DNA from 3 places in the Caballeronia sp. SL1002 genome. Region 1 is predicted to be linked to each of the others. Evidence: predicted binding sites of a transcription regulator. Region 1 holds the regulator's gene; each other region holds the start of a gene.
The links. The regulator FliA, encoded in region 1, starts transcription of late flagellar genes. The targets are predictions, from matches to a motif close to CTAAAGTTTNNNNNNNNNNNGCCGNTA.
Positions count from the first base shown of each region.

Region 2: the regulator FliA is predicted to act here: its motif matches at 1,934-1,960, upstream of flgM (flagellar biosynthesis anti-sigma factor FlgM).
Region 3: the regulator FliA is predicted to act here: its motif matches at 2,117-2,143, upstream of motA (flagellar motor stator protein MotA).

Region 1 is NZ_JBYMUW010000002.1:2,968,380-2,973,128, reverse strand. It holds gene flhF (flagellar biosynthesis GTPase FlhF) at 1-195, shown strand, start outside; gene AC3D25_RS16140 (MinD/ParA family ATP-binding protein) at 188-1,132, shown strand; gene AC3D25_RS16135 (RNA polymerase sigma factor FliA) at 1,153-1,884, shown strand; gene AC3D25_RS16130 (diguanylate cyclase domain-containing protein) at 1,887-2,423, opposite strand; gene AC3D25_RS16125 (glycosyltransferase family 2 protein) at 2,887-3,840, opposite strand; gene AC3D25_RS16120 (3-oxoacyl-ACP synthase III family protein) at 4,284-4,749, shown strand, end outside.
Region 2 is NZ_JBYMUW010000003.1:505,733-510,481, forward strand. It holds gene yddG (aromatic amino acid DMT transporter YddG) at 84-989, opposite strand; gene flgM (flagellar biosynthesis anti-sigma factor FlgM) at 1,592-1,894, opposite strand; gene AC3D25_RS19720 (AraC family transcriptional regulator) at 2,456-3,370, shown strand; gene AC3D25_RS19725 (ABC transporter substrate-binding protein) at 3,487-4,545, shown strand; gene AC3D25_RS19730 (ATP-binding cassette domain-containing protein) at 4,611-4,749, shown strand, end outside.
Region 3 is NZ_JBYMUW010000002.1:2,600,235-2,604,983, reverse strand. It holds gene AC3D25_RS14510 (NarK family nitrate/nitrite MFS transporter) at 1-533, opposite strand, end outside; gene AC3D25_RS14505 (MFS transporter) at 562-1,851, opposite strand; gene motA (flagellar motor stator protein MotA) at 2,190-3,050, shown strand; gene motB (flagellar motor protein MotB) at 3,090-4,238, shown strand; gene AC3D25_RS14490 (response regulator) at 4,341-4,721, shown strand.

The DNA of each region.
Region 1 (4,749 bases):
GTGCATTACGTATCGACGGGTCAGAAGGTGCCGGAAAACCTGTACGTCGCCACCAAGCGGTTCCTGATCAAGAGCGCATTCTGCATTCCGCGCGACGGCTCGCCGTTCGTGCCGCAAGACGAAGAAGTACCCGCATTGCTGTCCGCGCTGTCCGCGCGCGCCGCCACCGAACTCCATGAGGTCCACTTTGGATAAGCTCGTACTCGACCAGGCGGAGGGCCTGCGAAGGCTGCTCACGCATAGCGGGTCGCGTGTGGTGGCAGTGGCGGGCGGGCCAGCGGGAATAGGCTGCACGTCGACTGTCGTGAACCTCGCCGCCGCGCTCGCGCAGCAAGGCAAGGACGTGCTGGTGATCGACGAACGGCAGAATTCAGGCTCGATCGCGTCGCTGGTGGGTTTGAAGGACACGGGCGCGCTGGCTGCCGTGATGGCGGGCAAGCGCTTTTTACAGGACGCCGTGACGCGCACCGAACTCGGTTTTTCGCTGATCGCCGCAGCCCGCGACGAACGCGTGAGCCACGATGCCGCGCGCAGCCGCGTGCTGCTCGACGGTCCCGCCGACATCGTGCTGATCGACACGCAACTGGATCGCAACGGCGCGTTGTCGTCGCTCGCGGCTCAGGCGCAGGACTTCTTGATCGTCACGCGGGTGGCCGCGGCCGCGATCACCGAAGCCTACGCTTGCATGAAGCGCCTGCACTACGCGCACGCCATCGCACAGTTTCGCGTGCTGGTGAACCACGTTCAGAACGCGGCCGACGCATCGGTCGCCTTCGATAACCTCGCGGGCGTCGCGAGCCGGTATCTGGCGGTGTCGCTGAGCCAGGCCGGATATGTCGCCGAAGATGCCCGTGTGGCACGGGCGCGCGAACTTGGACGGTGCGCGGTCGACGCGTTCCCGGCCACCGCCGCCGCCCGCGATTACCGCTATATCGCAGCAGAACTGCAGTATTGGCCGATGCGTCCCGCGAAAGCGGCGCGCGGTCTGGACCTCACGGCCGAGCCGATGAGTGAAGTTGACATGACGGGCACGCGTGCCGGGACATCCGCGGAATTAGCCGCGAAATTTGCCCCGACACACCGCGCCGAGACCGCCTCCGCCTTTGCCATGAGCAGCGCGGTTTCGGTGTGATACAGGAACAGGGGATTACGATGTACAACGCCCAAGGAAAACTCTCTCAAGCCGACGTGCTGACGCGCTATGCGCCGCTCGTGCGACGGCTCGGCCTGCAGCTCGTCGCTAAAATGCCGGCGAGCGTCGATCTCGACGACCTGATTCAGGCCGGCATGATCGGCCTTCTTGATGCGGCTGGCCGCTACAAGGAAGATCAGGGCGCTCAGTTCGAAACCTACGCGAGCCAGCGAATCCGCGGCGCGATGCTGGACGAACTGCGCGCGAACGACTGGCTGCCGCGCAGCATGCGCAAGACCTCGCGCGAGGTGGAATCGGCGGTTCACAAGGTTGAACAGAACCTTGGCCGGTCGGCGAGCGAGACGGAAATCGCCGAGCACATGCAAATGCCGCTCGACGAATACCAGACCATGCTGCAGGACTTGCACGGCAGCCAGTTGATCTATTACGAAGACTTCGACCGCTCCGCCGACGACGAGCCGTTCCTCGACCGCTATTGCGTCGACCGTTCGGATCCGCTCTCCGCGCTGCTCGACGACAGCCTGCGCTCGGCGCTGATCGAAGCCATCGACAAGCTGCCGGAACGCGAAAAGCTGCTGATGAGCCTGTACTACGAACGCGGCCTGAACCTGCGCGAAATCGGCGCGGTGATGGAAGTGAGCGAATCGCGGGTTTGCCAGTTGCACAGCCAGGCCGTCGCGCGGCTTCGCGCGAAACTGCGCGAACAGGCGTGGTCGGGCGTCGCAGCGTAACTTCAGCGGTTTGCCGGACCCGCGTCCGGTTCGAAGCCGCGCCGCACGGCGGATTCCGTGCGGTTACGGCCGGACGTTTTAGTTTTAACGCGGTGCATCGCGCGGTTGGCGGCGCGCATTGGCGCGGCGATATCCTGTAACGGCGCGTACGCGCCATCCGGCACCGCGTGATCCTGCACCGTCAGAGGCGTCGCCAGCACGCCGTGGATATCGTCCGCGCTCGCCTGCACGTCGTTCTGCCTGGCCACGTCGCGCGCCACGACAAGTTCGTTGCCACCGTACCGCTCTTGCGCACGCGTCGCGCCGGCAGGTCCGCGAAGGCTTGCAGCAGCACGTCTGCCGGCCGCATGGCCGCAGGTGTCGGTCACGTCCTTGAAACCATCGAGGTCGATCAGCCGCAGCGCCGTCGCGCTCAGTGCCGTTTGCGTTGTTGTCGTCGGCCGCGCGGCCGATGGAATGCTCCAGCGCAAGACGGTTCGGCAGCCGCTCAGCGGATCCGTCCCCGCCTGCCGCGCCAGATTCCGGGTCGCCGTTCCCATACACGGCCTACGCCGAGCGCAGCGGGCTGATTCGCCATTCACCGCGGCTCGAAAGTCGCGATCGCCGTGGCGCGGCATGGACGAGCAGCACGCCACTCGCGAATGCGAGGCGACGCGTCGCCTGCTTTTTTTCAGCGTCGCGAGTCAGCGAATGCCCGAACACGGTCTCGATGGCTAGCCCTCCGAGCCTGCTTTAAAACCCCCCACGAAATCTCCGCCGATATGGCGCGCGTAGTTCTGCCTGCGCCCGACGTGGGCGCGATAAAACCGATATTCCGAGCCTGAGCGCGCAGATACCGAACGATCGCGAGTTTTTGGGATGAGGTGAAACGTGAGGCGCGACCGGTGCTATTGCACGGATCGGCTCCGGGAGGCGCGGCGGCATCGAATGCGTGCCACCGCAAGGGCCAAGGAAGGGAAAGCGTTGCGCCCGGGCACGCGGGCGCGAAAGAAATTGCTGGCGTTACACTGCGGCCAGACGGCGTCCCATCATCGTGCCGACGTTCGCGACGTCGGCGCGGAATTGCGGCGAATCGAAGAGGTCCGCCGTCGGCTGCGCGGTCAATTCCTGCAAGTTGTTCAGCAAGGGAACCAGTTCCGCGATGCCAAGCGTCTCGATTCCGTGCCCGTACACCTTCTTCAGGTGCCCGGCGGCTTTTACCAGCCCGTCGACCGAGAACTGGCCCGCCGACGCTTCGCCGCGCACCATCACTTCCCACTCGTAGTAGCCGGCCGCGATGATCGGACTCGATCCGCTCGACGTCTGCGCCGCGTGCTTGCGAAAGCAGCTCATGTAGCCGCCCACCAGAACCAGCGGAGCCTGCGCGGCGAGATTCATGTACATCGCGACATCGTTCAGGAAAGTCACGTTCCACGCGCGATACGCCATGAGCGACGAGAAATCGACGCGATCGCGGACCATCATCACGTTGCTCGGCTCGCCGATGAAATTGTTCGCACCGGCGATCATGTTCTGCACGAGAAACTTGCGATCGATCAGCGCCGTCTCGCCCGTGGCGATCAGTGAAGGCGGCACATGGACGATGTTGTCGCCGCCGTCGATAAACACCCGCTCGTGAAACGCCATGACCGATTCCGGATGCTGCCCGAGCGCGCCGATCAGCACCTCGACCGACTGCGGCATCAGCAGATCGTCGTCGTAAAGCCACTTGACGTACTGTCCGCTCGCTCGCTCCCAAAGCCGCCGCGAATTGGCCCGGCCGTCACGAAAGCCGTGGTGAAAGTACTGCACGCGCGGATCGTCGATACCTTCGACGATGTCGCGCAGCACACCCTCGGTCGTGTCGTCCCCGACCAGGATTTCGATATCGGCGAAGCTCTGCTCCTGGGCGCTCGCGATCGCCTTGCGCAGATAATCCGGTTTGTACGCGGGAATGAGAATGCTGACCGTCGCCATATGAAATAAACCCTGAAGAAATAAGTCTGCGCGCCTGACATCCCGGCGAGTCGCACTCGACGTAAGAACGGATGCTGCGCACTTTTGCCAGCTCACAGCATATCGGTTAGCCCTGCAACCTATCCCGCGAACAAGCCTGCGTTCTCCTGCCAATTCACCCCTATGCGCGCGCACGGGCCGATATCCATTCGTCGGAAATAGCCGGTTTTAGGGCGGTTGATTGGTCGATCGGGCGCGCTCGGCGAACGCTACCCTTCAGGTTGTGTTGCCGGTGTGCCGCATGCGGACATCCGCTATCCTGCTTCCATGGACCGTTTCGTCGCGGTCGTTCCAGCAGGGACAGGCGAATCGCCCGGCTGCGTTGTAAAGCACGTCTATTCGATTCGGGGCGCGGTCTCGCCATCACGGATCGGCTGGCCGTCCGCCCACTCAAGCGGTTCAAGATGACAAACTTACTGACGACGCCCGATATCTATCTCAATGCCATTGTTGCGGTTCCCGGCGACGTCGTCGAACAAAACGATGCGGCGACGCTCGGGATTCCAGCCGGAAACTACGAGCGGATCGTCAGGAAAATCGGCGTGCATCGCCGGCCGGTCGCGGCTCCCGGCCAATACACGAGCGACCTGGCCTACTCCGCCGCGCGCGCGTTGATCGCGCAACGCCCCGAGACGCTGGTCGGCGCGCTGGTCGTCTGTACTCAGACGCCGGACCATTTGATTCCCGGCGTTTCGTCGCGGCTTCACGGCCTGCTCGCGCTGCCCGCCGATTGCTTCGTGCTCGATATCAACCAGGGCTGCTCGGGATTCGTGCTGGGCGCGCAGACGGTCGTCGCGCTGCAGAAGGCTTTTCCCACGGAAAAGAGCGCGCTCCTGATCAACGCCGATACCTACTCGCGCCTGCTCCGGC
Region 2 (4,749 bases), on a different contig from region 1:
TACGCGTTGATTCTCTGTGGTTTGCCGGGATCGGGGCGCGCCAACCAAGCGTGTTTTGGCTGGTCGAGCATGGAACGCGCACGCTATTCCACAACAGGCACCGCCTCGATTTGACGCGTCGCGATCCAGCAAAGAATGGATCCCGCGCAAACCATCGACGCGCCTTGCCAGAAAGCGAAGGGCAACGGCGAATTCAGCAGCTTGGCCGCTAGCATCGACGAGAGGACGGGTATGAAGTAGGACGCCCCAGCAAGCACGGTCACGTTCCCGTGGAGGATGCCGATATTCCACGCGGCATAGCCGAATCCAAGCGCCGACGCCGCGAGCACGAGATAGATAACGGTGCGCAAACTGAAGTGCATCGCACCGCCGCCCTCGACGCCGCACTTAACCCATAGCGTGAGTGCAACCAGCATGAAGAACAGCGTCACGCCATTGCTTCCCTTGGCGATTCTGGCCGTGACCGTGCAATACGCGGCCCAGATCAATGCGCCGGCGAAAGCCAGGCCGAAGCTTAAGGGATTGGCTTCGACATTGGTCAGCATCTCGGCAACATTGAAACCCTGATCGCCGCCCAACACCCAGCCAATCCCCACGAGCGAGAGCAAGAACCCCGGAAAGATCAGGAAGTTCGAGCGCTGCCCGTTGAACAGAATGGCCGCAATCAGCGTGAATGTCGGCCATAGATAATTGACCATGCCAACCTCCACTGCCTGACGTCCATTGCTTGCATATCCGATCGAAAGCGACAGGCATAACTCGTAAGCGACGAACAGCAGGCTGCCCCAGACCAGATAGCGGCGCGAGAACCTCCGCAAGTTCGGAAATCCCACCGAGAAGAACAGGATGACCGAGGCCACCGTGTATATCATCGCGGCCCCTTCGGTTGCGCCGAGTCCTTCGCTCACACCGCGAATCAGGCCGACAATCGAGCTCCAGAGAAGCACCGCAACCAACCCGATAAGGGTCGCTTTTTTCCGTTCGCGCATGAATATAAGTTCGGTGTTGATGACCGGGATATCGGTGAACAAGCCCGTAACCAACCGCGGCATTCTTCGGACTCGTTTTGAAAGCGATGCAATGAACGGCCACATTATCGACGGCATGGCGCGCGTCGATAATGAATCCTTTGCCTTCGCGAGTTTGCCATGCACCTCGTTCACGTCACGATCGTCTCCGGCGACGTCGAAACGTTGCGCGCGTTTTTTGCCGATGTCGCGCAAATGGAAGTTGGACTTCGACCGCCATTCGGCGTCGACGGCTATTGCCTTTATCTCGACGGCCGTGCCGTCATTCATTTGGTCCATACGAGCGGACGGGCGGCCGCCGCCGTTCCTGTACCGCGCATCGACCATTTCGCTTTTCGCGTGAGCGACGCGCGCGCATGGACGGCACTGATCGACGATTGCGCGAGCGCGGCGCGGTCCCGATGCGCCCGTCCACGCGCTCTTTCAGCGGCGGCAATTCATGGCGCCACGGGTTCGTACACTGGACTTCCTCGAACCACGTTGTGCTGCCGGCGCACAGCACTTCGACGCGTTCCTGAAATAGCCGCCACGGCTGGCGGCCACGCGGGTGTGATCGGCTGCGTTCAGACCGCTTTCGTTTGCAGCAAGTCGCCTACGCTGCGCATCATGCCGTCGGCGATCTTGTTCGTATCGACCTTGTACGTGCCGTTGCGAAGCGCGGCCTTGATCGAGTCGACCTTCGCCGTGTCGATATCCGGGACGTTCGCCGCACGCAGCGCCGACACCGACGACAAGCTGACCGTCGAACTGCTCGCGCTCGTCTTTTGCACGGCGCCGACGGCGCTCGCCGCGTCGATGCTATTGATTGCCCGCGTGGCGCCGGTCTGGGTCACTGCGTTCGTGTTGTTGCTGGATTCGATCTTCATAAGGGCCTCTACTGTCCGTTTGTCGTGTGTTGAATTCTTTAACGGTCCCTCGTTTGAAAACTTCACCGTCCAGCAGGCTCCGCGAAGACCTCCAACGCCTACCGTAGCGCTGAGAGCCTTTCTGGGCGGGACTTCCAGGCAGTTGAAACAAAGTGCAACAAAGTGTGAGGAATCGCACATAGCCACTTTTAGCGGCAAAATCGCACGTGTTCGGTCCCTCACAGAGCGGCGCGCTGGCATTCCACTCGGGTTGTGCCGGAAACGAAAATCCCGCCTCACATCGAGATCGAATGCGACGCGAAACGCGGCTGCCTGCTCGCGCTGCTGCGACGCACAAGCCTCTACGCCTTTCCCGTACGGACATACCCCGATGCAAAAAAGTATCGGTTAGCGGTCTTAATTTCAGTGGCGAGATTACCGCTACGGGTCTATTTTTCTCCTACGGCAACCGCAACACGATCTACGCGAACTGTCGAAAAAAACAGAATAGGTTCAGGAGACAGACAGATGCACACGACGCTTGGCGCGGCGGCGCAGGCGCATTCCCGCGAAACGAAAAATATCCAGCCCGACCTGGAACTGGTGGCCGTGCGGCGGGACGAGTCCTTCAAGATCTGGTCCCATGGTTATCCCTATCGGACGGTGCGCTGGCACTTCCATCCCGAATACGAAATTCAGTTGATTACCTCGACGACAGGCAAATATTTCGTCGGGGATTTCATCGGGAACTTCGCGCCCGGCAATCTCGTGATGGTCGGCTCGAATCTTCCGCACAACTGGGTCAGCAGCGTGCCGAAGGGCGAACGCGTCGATGAACGCTGTCTGATCCTGCAGTTCGACGCGGACTTCATTGCGCGTGCAATCACGGCTTTCCCCGAACTCAAGCGCGTCGATTCGTTGCTCGATGCGTCGCGCTGGGGTGTTCTCTTCACGCCTGAAACAGGCGCGGCCGCCGAGCCGATCATGCGCGAATTGCTCGTCGCGAAGGGCTTGCGGCGCGTGACCCTGCTTCTTGCCCTGCTCGACTTGCTGGTGCAAAGCGTAGCGCCGATCAAGCTTGCCAGCGACACGTACTGCGCCGACCCGACGCGCTACGCCGAAACGCGCATCAACCATGTGCTGTCCTATATCGGCAAGAACCTGTCGCAAGAGTTGCACGAATCCGAATTGGCGGAACTCATCGGTCAAAGCGTCAGCGCGTTTTCGCGCTATTTCCGCCGGCACACCGGCGTTCCGTTCGTGCAGTACATCAACCGGCTGCGCATCAATCTCGCGTGCCAGTTGCTGATGTCGGGCGAACTGAGTATCACCGACATCTGTTACCGCGTCGGCTTCAACAACCTCTCGAATTTCAATCGACAGTTCTTGTCGCTCAAGGGCATGCCGCCGTCGCGATGGCGCGCCTATCAGCAACTCAATGCGGGCAGCGCGGCCGAATCGTCCGACGCCATGTCCCTCTCCGAAGTATTTGGTTAGCCCGTCACGGTCGGCATCGATCCGGACATCGCTGGCGAAGAACTTCAACAAAAAGCCTCAAGCGGCCCAACCACGGCAGAACCTGTGCCGATTTTTCTAAAAGACGGAGACATTCCATGACCAGACTTTCGAACCGACTGATCGGCGCCAGTGCGCTCGGCCTGAGCCTCATGAGCGGCACGGCGGCATGGGCCGCGCCCAGCGGCACGGTGGCTTTCCTGATGCCCGATCAAGCGTCGACACGCTATGAACAACACGATTTCCCCGGCTTCAAGGCCGAGATGAGCAAGCTCTGTCCCGATTGCAAGGTGCTCTATCAGAACGCCAATGCCGACGTCGCCACGCAGCAGCAGCAGTTCAACTCGGTGATCGCGCAGGGCGCCAAAGTGATCGTGCTCGATCCGGTGGATTCGACGGCCGCCGCGTCGCTCGTTCATATGGCGCAGGGTCAGGGCATCAAGGTCATCGCGTATGACCGGCCTGTACCGTCGACGCCCGCGAGCTACTACGTCTCGTTCGATAACGAAGGTATCGGCAAGGCCATCGCGCAATCGCTCGTTCAGCATCTGAAGGAATCGGGCGTGCCGGCCTCGAAGGGCGGCGTGCTTCAGGTCAACGGCTCGCCGACCGACGCGGCTGCGGGACTCATCAAAAAGGGCATTCACGCCGGACTGGAAGGCAGCGGCTACAAGACGCTGGCCGAGTACGACACGCCCGACTGGGCGCCGCCGAAAGCGCAGCAGTGGGTGAGCGGGCAGATCACGCGCTTCGGCTCGCAGATCGTCGGCGTGGTGGCGGCCAACGACGGCACGGGCGGCGGCGCAGTCGCGGCCTTCAAGGCGGCGGGCGTCAATCCGGTGCCGCCCGTCACGGGCAACGACGCGACCCTCGCGGGCCTCCAGTTGATTATCGCGGGCGACGAGTACAACACGATCCTGAAGCCGAGCGAGATCGTTGCAGCGGCCGCTGCGAAGATCGCGGTGGGTTTTCTGTCCGGTCAGACGCCGAAGGCTGAAACCACGCTGTTCAATACGCCGTCGCAACTTTTCAAGCCGGCGGTTATCACGGCAAAGAACCTGAAGGCGGAAGTCGTCGATAAGGGATTTGCGACCAGCAAAGAGTTGTGTACCGACCGCTACGCCGATGGATGCAAGAAGCTGGGCATCACGAACTAACCGCCACGCTGTCGCACCGGATCCGGCACGCGCCGGATCCCTCCACTTTCACGAGGTTTCCGTCCATGACTGACAACCCCACCACACGGTCCCCGCGAGGCGAGCTGGTACTGAGCCTGCGCGGCGTTTCAAAGCATTTCGGCGCGGTCTCGGCGCTGACGGATATCGATCTGGACGTGCATGCGGGCGAAGTCGTCGCGCTCG
Region 3 (4,749 bases), 370 kb from region 1:
AGCGGCGCGACGAACTGCACGAGCGACACGCCGAGATTGCCGATACCCGCGTTCAGTCCGGTCGCTAGGCCTTTTTTGGCCTTGGGGAAGAAGAAGCTGATATTCGCCATCGACGAACTGAAGTTCGCGCCGCCAAAGCCGCAGAGCAGGGCGAGCATGAGCAGGGTCGGATAGCCGGTGGACGGATCGCGGAGTGCGAAGCCAATGCCGAGCGCGGGAATCAGCAGCGTCGCCGTGGAGAGCGCCGTGAAGCGCCGGCCGCCGAAAATCGGTACGAGAAACGAATAAAAGATGCGCAGCGTCGCGCCGGACAGCGCGGGCAGGGCCGTCAGCCAGAACAACTGATTCTTGCTGAAGTGGAAGCCGCCTTTGTCGAGATTCACGACGACGACGCTCCACAGCGACCACACGGCGAACGCGAGCATCAGCGCTGGGATCGAGATCCAGAGATTGCGGCTGGCAACCGATGCGCCGGTGGACTTCCAGAAAGCCGGATCTTCCGGCTGCCAGTGAGTGAGGATCGAGTTGGACATGGATTTTTTCTTTTTGAAAAGCGGGCGATCAAACGGCGCGGCGGCCGGGCGTTGGGCCGGAACCGGCCGGGCGGAAGGAGAAATGCATCCAGACGAGACTGATGGCGGTCGCGCCGAACAGCAGCATGAAACAGGTGCTATGCACGCCGGTGAGGTCGACGAGCGCGCCGAACAGGATGGGCAGCGCGAAGCCGGCGAGGCCGCCCGCGAGGCCCACGACGCCTGAGACCGCGCCGATGTTGTCGGTGTAATCGTCGGAGATGAACTTGAAGACCGAGGCCTTGCCGATCGCCATCGCAATGCCGACGACGAACATCAGCACGGTGAAGACCGCTGGCGACAGCGCGATGCCGAAATCGAGCGGCCCGTTAGCCGATTCGACCACCAGGCGCGTTTCCGGATAGCTCAGCACGAAGAAGCACGCGAACACGATCCACATGACCGCCCAGGTCGTGCGGTAAGCGCCGTAACGGTCCGATAACCAGCCGCCGAAGGCGCGCAGCACGCCGCCGGGCAGCGAAAAACATGCGGCGAGCAGCGCGGCCTGCTCGATATGAAAGCCGTAATGGGTCACGTAGTAGTGCGGCATCCACAGCGCCAGTCCGACGTAGCCGCCGAACACCACCGAGTAATACTGCGAGTAGCGCCACGCGCGCCGGTCGGCCAGCACGCGCGCGTTGTTCGTGCTTTGCGCCGCTTTCGGGACGCGATGCCGCGGGTCGCTCGCGGAGGTCAGCCAGAACACCAGCGCGGTCAGGAGCATGGCAACGGCGTAGACCTTCGGCACGATCGTCCACGTTCCGGCCGCGATGATGAGCATGGGCGCCACGAACTTGGTCAGCGCCGCGCCGGAGTTGCCCGCGCCGAAAATCCCCATCGCGAATCCTTGGCGCGATTTGGGGAACCAGCGCGCCACATACGGCGTGCCGATCGAAAAGCAGGCCCCCGCGAGACCGACCAGCAGCCCGAGCGCGATGAACTGCCAGAACGCGCTCGCATAGGCGATGAGCCAGAGCGGGACGGCGGTGGACAGCATCGTGAGGAGAAAAACGATGCGGCCGCCGAAGCGGTCGGTGCAGATGCCGAGCGGCACCCGGGCGAGCGCGCCCGAGAGCACCGGCGCGGCCGCGATCATGCCGAACTGGGTGTCGGAGAGGCCGAGCTGCTGTTTGAGCGGGATGCCGAGAATCGCGAACATCATCCAGATGGCAAAGCACATGGTGAAGGCGAATGTGCTCGATCCGAGAACGCGCCAGGCGCGTGGATCGAGCGCAGGCTGGCCTGGAATCTGGAGGGACGACTTGCGCGGGGCGGTCATGGCGGCATTGCCCGTCAGCCGGGCCGGTGGAGTGAGATTGGCCTCCAGCTTGGCGCGCGCGCAACCGGTTGAATATCGCCCAGGCGGACGACGCGACCTTGTGTCGCTCGTTCCGACGAGCTAGTCCGAAAGAAGTAGCGCCGCCAAGGGCCGTCCGCGCAGCGAGTCCAAAAACACCTTCGGAAGCCCGTCCCACGAAGCCTCGACGCCTCTGCAGCACACGCCGCTCAGCCGTAAGCCAACCGTTTGCCCGGCAATTTTTTCCTCAAAGTTTTCGAACGACCTGCCGTAAACCAATAAACGGCGGTGTTACCGCAACAAACCTTGAGGATTCAAAAGTGCTGATTTTCGTGGGAACACTAGTGACTTTGCTGTCCGTTTTCGGCGGTTATGCGCTGGAAGGCGGTCATCTGGGGGCGCTCGTGCAACCGGTGGAAATCCTGATGATCGCGGGCGCCGGAGTCGGCGCGTTCATCCTCGGCAACGGGATGAAGACGATCAAGGCGACGTTGCGCGTGATCCCCACCCTCTTCAAAGGGTCCAAGTACGACAAGGCGGTCTACATGGAGCTGATGGGCCTGCTCTACGTCCTGCTCGCGAAGGCGCGCAAGGAAGGCACGCTCACGCTCGAAGCGGATATCGACGATCCCGAAAAAAGCCCGATCTTCACGCAGTACCCGATGATTCTCGCGGACAAGCATATCGTCGAGTTCACGACCGATTACCTGCGGCTGATGGTCGGCGGCAACATGAACGCGTTCGAGATCGAAAGCCTGATGGACGAGGAAATCGAGACGCATCACAGCGAAGGCGAAGCCCCTGCGCAGGCGCTCCACAAGGTCGGCGACGCAATGCCGGCGTTCGGTATCGTCGCGGCCGTGATGGGCGTGGTCCACACGATGGCGTCCGCCGATCAGCCGCCCGCCATTCTCGGCGAGATGATCGCGCAGGCGCTGGTCGGCACGTTCCTCGGCATTTTGATGTCCTACGGCCTGATCGGTCCGCTCGCGAGCGTCGCGGAACAGCGGCTCGCCGAATCCACCAAGATGTTCCAGTGCATCAAGGTCACCATTCTCGCGAGCCTGAACGGTTACGCGCCCGCCATCGCGGTGGAGTTCGGCCGCAAGGTGCTGTTCTCGACCGAGCGCCCGTCGTTCACCGAACTGGAAGAACACGTGCGCCGGGTCAAGGCCAAATAAGCGCGCCGCAAGGCCGCGCGTGACCTCACAGGCATCGAGATGAGCAACGACAAATCCCGCCCGATTTACATCAAGCGCATTATTTCGTCCAGGAAGGCGCATCACGGCGGCGCGTGGAAGCTCGCCTACGCCGACTTCATGACCGCGATGATGGCGTTCTTCCTGCTGATGTGGCTGCTCAGTTCGGTGTCGCAAGTGCAACGGCGCGGGATCGCGGAATATTTCAACATGCCGCTCAAGGCCGCGATTCTCGGCGGCGAAGGCAGCGGCATGGATTCGAGCATCCTGAATGGCGGCGGCAACGACATCTCGAACCCCGAGCACGGCACGGTGCGTCTTAACGACCCCGCGTCAACGCTCGATTCCAAGCTCGGCAAGCGCACGTCGGCCAAGCCCGACGAACAGGCGCTGAAAGACGCCACCGGCGAACTGGAGCGGCGCGAACAGGCGCGGCTGCACGACCTTCAGGTGAAGCTGATGGCCGCCATCGAAGCCAATCCGATGCTGCGCCAGTTCAAGCAGCAGATCCGTATCGACTCCACGCTGACCGGGCTGCGCATCGAAATTGTCGATACGCAGAAGCGGCCGATGTTCGCGCTCTCCAGCGACAACGTGCAGCCGTACATGCGCGACATCCTGCGCGAGATCGGCAAGACGCTCAACGACGTGCCGAACCGGATTGTCGTGCAGGGCCACACGGACGCCGTGCGCTACGCGGGCGGCGAAAAGGGCTACAGCAACTGGGAATTGTCGGCGGATCGCGCGAACGCGTCGCGGCGCGAACTCATTTCGGGCGGCATGGACGAGGCGAAGGTGTTGCGCGTGCTCGGCCTTGCATCGACGCAGAACCTGAACAAGAAAGATGCAATGGACCCGGAAAACCGGCGGATCAGCATCATCGTGCTGAACCGGAAGTCCGAGGAAGCCATGACGCGCGACGATTCGAGCGCGACCACGGTGTCGGACAACGCAGCCGGCGCGGGTATCGATACCAAACTGCCTAAATCCGGCAATAAACCGCTGTTCGACCGGCTGATTCCGGGCATTCCGGCTCATTCCGCAACGTCTGGAGCAATCCGTCCGGCCGCCGCGACGGTGCCTGCCGCGCTCGACCCGGCGCATCGCGCCCCGACGCCCGTGCAAATTTCGTCGATTTTGCCTATTTCGCAAGCAACTTCGACGCATTAACCCTCAAGTCCTGCGCTGCGGCGACGTTAAGACAGCTTAGTGACCGGCGCGACGCTGCCCGAGAAGACAGCGACCGACCGGCCATCACCAGCAGAGAATTCCATGATCAAGAACATTCTGGCAATCGACGACTCCGCCGCCATGCGGCAAATCCTCGCGGCGACGCTCACGGCGTCCGGCTACAGCGTCACCGTGGCCGCCGACGGCGTGGAAGGACTGGAGTCGGCGCTCGCCGAGCCGTTCGATCTCGTGCTGACCGATCACCACATGCCGGGTAAAAGCGGCCTCGACCTGATCGCGGAGCTGCGCGCGAACCACGCCTACAAGGCCACTCCGATCCTCGTCCTCACGACGGAGTCCGGCGAGCCCTTCAAGGATGCGGCGCGGGCGGCCGGCGCGACGGGCTGGATCGAAAAACCGCTGGACCCGGACCTGCTCACGGAAGTCGTGGCGGCGATCTCGGAAGCGGCGGAACAGGACTAGAACGGCGTCCTGGCGGCCAGGGCCGCAA